Regions from separate parts of the Mesorhizobium sp. L103C131B0 genome, predicted to be linked through region 2. Evidence: predicted binding sites of a transcription regulator. Region 2 holds the regulator's gene; the other holds the start of a gene.

Region 1 (3,417 bases), on a different contig from region 2:
CGCGTGCAAGTCTGGATGCCTACGGGACGATCCGGGGTCGCGTCGGCTACGCATTCGATCAGTTTCTGCCCTATGTCACCGCTGGCCTTGCCGTAGGCAATGTCAAGATCGACGAACATGTCTTCAACGAAACCGAAACCAAGCTTCAGACCGGATATGCGGTCGGCGGCGGTGCGGAATATGCTTTCAACAACAATTGGACCGTTCGCGCGGAATATCTATACGTCGACCTCGGCAAGAAGGATTTCGGGTTCGATCCCGTCGATCCTTACAACGTGAAGACGAATTTCAGCGTCGTTCGCGCAGCCTTCGCCTACAAGTTCTGACTTTTAGCAAAGCCAGACATCATCGGTTCTTGATATCGGTCCGGGCGGACAGCTAGCCATCCCGACAAAGCAGGCTAGGCTTCGTCACGCCGCCTGCGCTACCCGCTCCGACATCATGCGGTAGGAAATCGCCTCGGCCAGGTGGATGCGGCCGACGGCCTCGCTGGCGTCGAGGTCGGCCAGTGTGCGCGCCACTTTAAGCACGCGGTGATAGGCGCGCGCAGAAAAGCCGAGTTTCTCGCTGGCGTCTTTCAGCAGCGACAGGCCGGCTGCGTCCGGCGCGGCGATGTCCTCGATGACAGAAGGCGAGCAATGGGCGTTGGTGGTGGCGCTGGTGACGCCCAGCCGCTCGAACCGCTCGCGCTGGATGGTGCGGGCGCGCGCCACGCGCTGGGCGACCGCCGCGCTCTTCTCCGCCCGGTCGGGCCGGATCAGGTCGGCGGCCGAGACAGCCGGTACCTCGATCCTGAGGTCGATGCGGTCGAGCAGCGGGCCTGAGATGCGCGCCTGGTAGTCGGTGCGGCAGCGTTCGCCGCGCAGGCAGCGATAGCCGGGCTCGCCGGCCATGCCGCAACGGCACGGGTTCATCGCCGCTACCAGCTGGATGCGCGCTGGATAGGTGACGCGGTGGTTGGCGCGCGCGATCATGCAGTCGCCGGTCTCCAGCGGCTGGCGCAGCGCATCCAAGGTCTGCGGCGTGAATTCGGGAAACTCGTCCAGGAACAGGACGCCGTTATGGGCAAGCGATACTTCGCCCGGCCGCGCCCTGATGCCGCCGCCGACCATTGCCGCCATCGAAGCCGAATGGTGCGGGGCGCGGAACGGCCGCCGGTCGGTGAGCTTGCCTTCGCCGAGCTCGCCGGCCACCGAGGCGATCATCGAGACTTCAAGAAGTTCCTTGGGCGCCAGTGGTGGCAGAATTGAAGGCAGCCTCTGCGCCAGCATCGATTTTCCCGAGCCGGGAGGCCCGACCATCAACAGATTGTGGCCGCCGGCCGCCGCCACTTCCAGCGCCCGCTTGGCGCTTTCCTGGCCCTTGATGTCGCAGAGGTCGGGCAGGTCGCGGGCCGAGACATGGATGCCGGGCTCGGGCCGCGACAGCACCTGCGTGCCGCGAAAATGATTGGCGATGGCAATCAGGCTGCGCGGCGCCAATATGTCGAAATCCTTGCCCGCCCAGGCCGCTTCCGGCCCGCAGCCGAACGGGCAGATCAGGCCCTTTCCCTCGGCATTGGCGCCGATCGCCGCCGGCAGCGCGCCGGCGACCGCGGCAATGGTGCCGTCGAGCGACAATTCTCCGAGCACGACATAGGAGGCCAGCATGTCGCCCGGAATGGCGCCGAGTGCAGCCATCAGGCCGAGCGCGATCGGCAGGTCGTAATGGCTCCCTTCCTTGGGAAGATCGGCAGGCGCCAGGTTGACCGTCACCTTCTTCGACGGCATCGACAGCCCCGACGCATGCAGTGCCGCCTGCACGCGCTCGCGGCTTTCGGCCACCGCCTTGTCGGCCAGCCCGACGATCTGCATGCCGACCTTGCCCGGCGCGATCATCACCTGGACATCGACCGGTACGGCCTCGATGCCCTGGAAAGCAACCGTGCGAACCCGCGCCACCATCTTGCTCTGCCCCCGGATATCGGCTCGCCTCGGCCTTGTGGTTCAGACCGCGAGCGACGTCAGGACAAGACAACCATAGATTTCAGGCCAAGGCAAGAACATTACAGGAACATGCATTCGTGGTGGCTGCAGCGCGCTGTGCCGGTTGCAAAAACGGAAGATGGTCAAGCAAAATGGAACGGCTGCTCCGCCTCCTCGACCGCGTTTAACAAGGGCGACTAGGCCCTTCGGCGATCTGAGGGTGTTGCTTCTAAGCGGTGATGAAGGCATCGACCGAACCTGAAAGCGATCGATCGATCGCGACCTGCGGTGGAAGCCACTCCATGACAGGATATCTGAAAGGCCAAGGCAGGGCGATCCGGCGCGAAGAGCCGCTCTCCAGAAAAATCTCGTTTACAAGGTCTATGAACCGCCCGCGGTCTCGTTCGATTCGTTTCAAAGTTTGCGAACGAATGTAATCCCGGGGAATTCGTCGCTCCTTCAGCGCTAAGACAGCCTCCGCGATGGATCGAGGATCGGGTGGAACTGTGAGCGAATAGTCGTCATCCAGATAAAGGTCTCGGCCGCCATGGTTCGGCGTCGTGACCACTGGAAGGCCCGCGAGAAGATATTCCGTGCTGGCGAACATTGGTCCTTCCAGGTGAGAGAGACAGATTCCCACGGCTGCACGATTCAGATGCGTGTTCACCTGAGCCGGTGCCAATCGGACCGGCTTGCCGGTGCCGTCAAACTCGTTGATAAAGACGTGATGCGGCGCGAGCTCCCTATGCCGATTTATTCGCGCTCTTTCCGACTCCGTCGTGGAGGACCCGCTTGAATCTCGATAGAAGACAAATGCGCAACGCTGGATGCCAAGCGACAAGTCATGGCGCTTCCACGGAGCCAGTTGCGCATTGTAGATTGCATCAAATTCTACAGGGACGTCATTGAGGGGCCTGAATATGTGTTCGGAGGTTGTTGACGTCTTGTTGTGCAGGACGGCGGCCTCGCCGGACTGATTCAACAGATCAGCCTCGGCCTGAGTGTTGGATAGGAAGATTAGCGAGTGACGGGGGTTCTTGAGTCTATGCAGAACGGCATAGGTCCGGATGGTTTTGACGCTAGCACTGTTTTCGATGGACCAGGTTGGCGAGATGAGAAACCAGGCGCGGTGGCCGCGTGGAAGGAAAGGCATATGACTTGCTAATCCGAGCGGCGTACCGGACATTCCCGAATAGGATATTAACGGATCGTCAGACAGCAAACTGGCCTGAAGAGCAGGTTGCGACTTCGCGGAAGGGTGCCCTTTTCTGAGTTTGTGGCCATGACGCAGCATGGCTCTGACAATCTCGAATTTGGTAGGAGGGCGATACCCGTGCTGTAGGGTCAACATGCGGGAATTGCGATCTTGAGTGCGGAGAAAAACTCGCTTCGATAGAGAGAAATTTGGCAAAGAAACACCGCCAGTTGATCGACGGAATATCTCAGGCGATCA
Region 2 (3,417 bases):
TGCGCTGTTTCCCGTTTTCTCTTCGCGCCGGCCGGTGAAGAAATATGCGGCCGCGGCAGCGCTTGTCTCGATCGCCGCCTATCTCGTTATTTCAGGCGTCGTGGTTGCCGCCGAGCGCAGCTTCATCATGCTGGCGGTCATGCTTGTCGCCGTGCTGTTTGATCGCGCCGCACTCACCATGCGCAATCTGGCGATCTCCGCCATTGCCGTCATCCTGGTGTCGCCGCACGAGGTGGTCGGTCCCAGCTTCCAGATGTCGTTTGCCGCCACCGCCGCCCTTGTCGGCGCCTATGCCGGCTGGGCCGATTACCGCGCCGACAAGGTGAGAACGCCGCCGGCAAAGCGCTCCTTCGTCGGCTTCCTGTCGCGAAAATTCGCGCTGGCCATGGGCGGCCTCGCAATGACCTCGATCATCGCCGGCAGTGCAACCTTGCTGTTCGCCATCTGGCATTTTCAGCGTGTGTCGCCGCTCAGCCTGATCGCCAATCTGGCCGTGATGCCGATTGTTTCGTTGATCGTCATGCCCTTTGCCGTGCTCAGCGCACTGGCGATGCCGTTCGGCGCCGACGGGCCGTTCCTCTATGTGATGGGCAAAGGTCTGATGGCGATGATCGCTATATCGGCCTGGATTTCCGAGCGCTCCCCGGTCGACGCCGTCGGGCTGATCTCCATCCGCTCGGTGCTGTTAGTGGCGGTCGCCCTCGTCATCGCCACCATGGCCACCACCTGGCTCAGGTTGGCGGCCGTGCCTTTCGCGCTGGCCGGCCTGTTGACGGTGCCGCAGGTGCTTACGCCCGACGTGCTCATATCCGAGCATCTGGTGGCCATGCCGATCGGTGGCGGCGAACTCGCCCTCAACCGCGAACGCTCCAACGAATTCACCACGGACAATTGGAAACGGGCGCTGCGGGCCAAAACCATTATCCCACCTGAGATTTTCGAGGCAACAGATACGCGGTTCGATCTCGATCCGCTCGATCTGCCGCCCGGCTCGCCCTTCTATTGCACCGGCGATCTCTGTATCGCCCGGCACCCTTCCGGAGCCATTGTAGCGCTTGCGAAAGACCGCAAGACGGCGCGGCCGGCCTGTGCCTTCGCGAGCCTGATCGTCATCGATGACGCCACCGCCTACAATCCGTGCCGCGACCCGCTGGTGCTGGTCGTGACGAAGAAACAGCTGGCCCGCGACGGCAGCGCCGCCGTCTTCTTCGATCCGCAATCGGCAGCTGCAGCGCCAACCATCCGCTTCGCCGTCGACAAGCCGTATCGCCCCTGGCACGAGCAACGCCGCTTCTCCCGCGAAGCGCGCGGCCTGCCGCCTTACAACCAGCGTGAAAAGTACAAACCCAAGCCGGCTCAGTAGCGCCGGATCAATCCGACAAGCTTGCCCTGCACCTTCACCCTGTCCGGTCCAAAAATGCGGGTCTCGTAGGCCGGGTTGGCGGCTTCCAGGGCGATCGAGGCGCCCTTGCGGCGGAAGCGTTTCAGGGTCGCTTCCTCATCGTCGACCAACGCCACCACGATCTCGCCGGGGCTGGCTGTGTCGGCATTGCGGATGATGACCGTGTCGCCATCGAAAATGCCGGCCTCGATCATCGAATCGCCCTTGACCTCGAGCGCGTAGTGTTCGCCGCCCATGATCATATCGGGCGGCACCGAGATCGAATGGGTCTGATGCTGGATGGCGTCGATCGGCACGCCGGCGGCGATGCGTCCCATAACCGGGATTGAAATCGCGGAAACGGCATCGTCATTGCCGGCCGACATCGAACGCGACGGCGAGCCCGGCTTGATCTGGCGGCCGAGACCGCCTTGGCCCAACGCGCCTTGTCCTTGGCCGCCTTGCCCTTGGCCGGTTTGACCAAGACTGCCCTGAATGACGCTCGGCGAAAACTTCCTCGCCGCATTGAGGCCTGGTGCGATCGAGTCGGGCAGCCGCAGCACTTCCAGCGCGCGCGCCCGGTTCGGCAGCCGGCGAATGAAACCGCGCTCCTCAAGCGCCGTGATCAGGCGGTGGATGCCGGACTTGGAGGCGAGGTCGAGCGCTTCCTTCATCTCGTCGAAGGACGGCGGGATTCCGCTCTCCTTCAGGCGTTCATGGATGAACATCAGAAGCTCATGTTGTTTGCGCGTCAGCATCGCGGCCCCCAAGGGTTCTGAAACCAGAATCAGAAAAAACAAACCCAGAACAAACACTATCTGTTCCAGTTGTGTTCCGCAACCTTTTAAAGTTTAATGAATGTGTTGACGTTTTGTTCAGCGTAACGTTCGGCGCTGCGAGCGCCGCTCGTAGTCGTTGGCCGGCAACGGGGTGAAACGAAGACAAAGTGCCCTGCGTCGTCGGCTACGATCGCCGCTTCCTTTTCGGACGGGGCTGCGCAGCATCCGCGCCGGGTTCACTCTGGGCATAGACCTGCAGCGTGTAGCCGATGTGAGCGGTCATCAGAGTTTTCGCACGTTCGACGTCGCGATCGAGGGCCGCTTCCATCAGGGCGGTATGGTGTTCGATCGCCACGGCGTCGCGCAGGGCCGCCACGGCCTTCCGGTGGCCATCCGTGCGGCCGGCGGCGGCGCGCAGCGTCGGGGCCAGACCCAGAAAGCGGTGATGGCGATGCAATTGGTCGGAAATCGTCGCATTGAAGCGCAGCAGCCAGCTGGATGTCGCGGCACTGAGCAGCGCCGCATGGAAGGCATCGTGTTTTTCGTACCACGCGTCGACCGCATCATCCGATGGATCGTCGAGAACAGACCCGCACCGTGAGAGACGATAGTGGGCGGCAACGACCGCGTCTTCCCACTCACGGTCGCCCTCCTCGATCGATTCCACCAGCAGGGGCAGTTCGACCACCAGCCGCGCACGCGCCAAATCCTCGAGCTCCGCCCGAGAGACGGGAGCGACCGCAAACCCGCGGTTGCTGATGGCGGTCACAAGCCGTTCCGCCTCCAGCCGCGACAGCGCCTCGCGCAACGGCGTCCAGCCGATGCCGTAGGTGTTGCGCAGCGTGCTCAGCTTCAACGGCGCGGCAGGCGCCAGCCGGGTCGCAAGAATATCGCGCCTGAGCAGGCGATAGGCCGCTTCCGTCTTCGAGGTCTGCTCGTCATCCAGCATCGTGATCCATCAGACATAAACGCTCGGCGGATCATTATATATCAAAGCCTTTCAATGGGTGAATTATATATAATGTTTGACAGTTCAAGGGCGACCACTCAAGATCGCCGGCATGTTTGGGCGGCAGGCTCCGCCGCGCGCGTTTGTCCATGGAGGGGCGCCGGATCATGAGCACGACACCCGATCTCGCTACAATCGAAGCAATGGATGCCGCCGATCCGCTGCGCTCCATGCGCGAACGCTTTGTCTTGCCGCAAGGCGTGATTTATCTCGACGGCAATTCCCTGGGCGCCGCGTCAGCGGTCGTC

Evidence for each region. The regulator LexA, encoded in region 2, represses DNA repair genes until DNA is damaged. The targets are predictions, from matches to a motif close to TGTTCNNNNTGTGTTCNG.
Region 1: X730_RS157610 (YifB family Mg chelatase-like AAA ATPase) is a predicted target of LexA. The motif match lies at 2,038-2,055, and genes of this name have one in related genera.

Annotation. Positions count from the first base shown of each region.
Region 1 is NZ_AYXC01000002.1:767,237-770,653, reverse strand. Features, by position in the region: gene X730_RS157605 (outer membrane protein) at 1-326, shown strand, start outside; gene X730_RS157610 (YifB family Mg chelatase-like AAA ATPase) at 411-1,943, opposite strand; gene X730_RS157615 (glycosyltransferase) at 2,194-3,258, opposite strand.
Region 2 is NZ_AYXC01000015.1:11,624-15,040, reverse strand. Features, by position in the region: gene X730_RS143515 (ComEC/Rec2 family competence protein) at 1-1,363, shown strand, start outside; gene lexA (transcriptional repressor LexA) at 1,357-2,139, opposite strand; gene X730_RS143525 (GntR family transcriptional regulator) at 2,345-3,109, opposite strand; gene kynU (kynureninase) at 3,277-3,417, shown strand, end outside.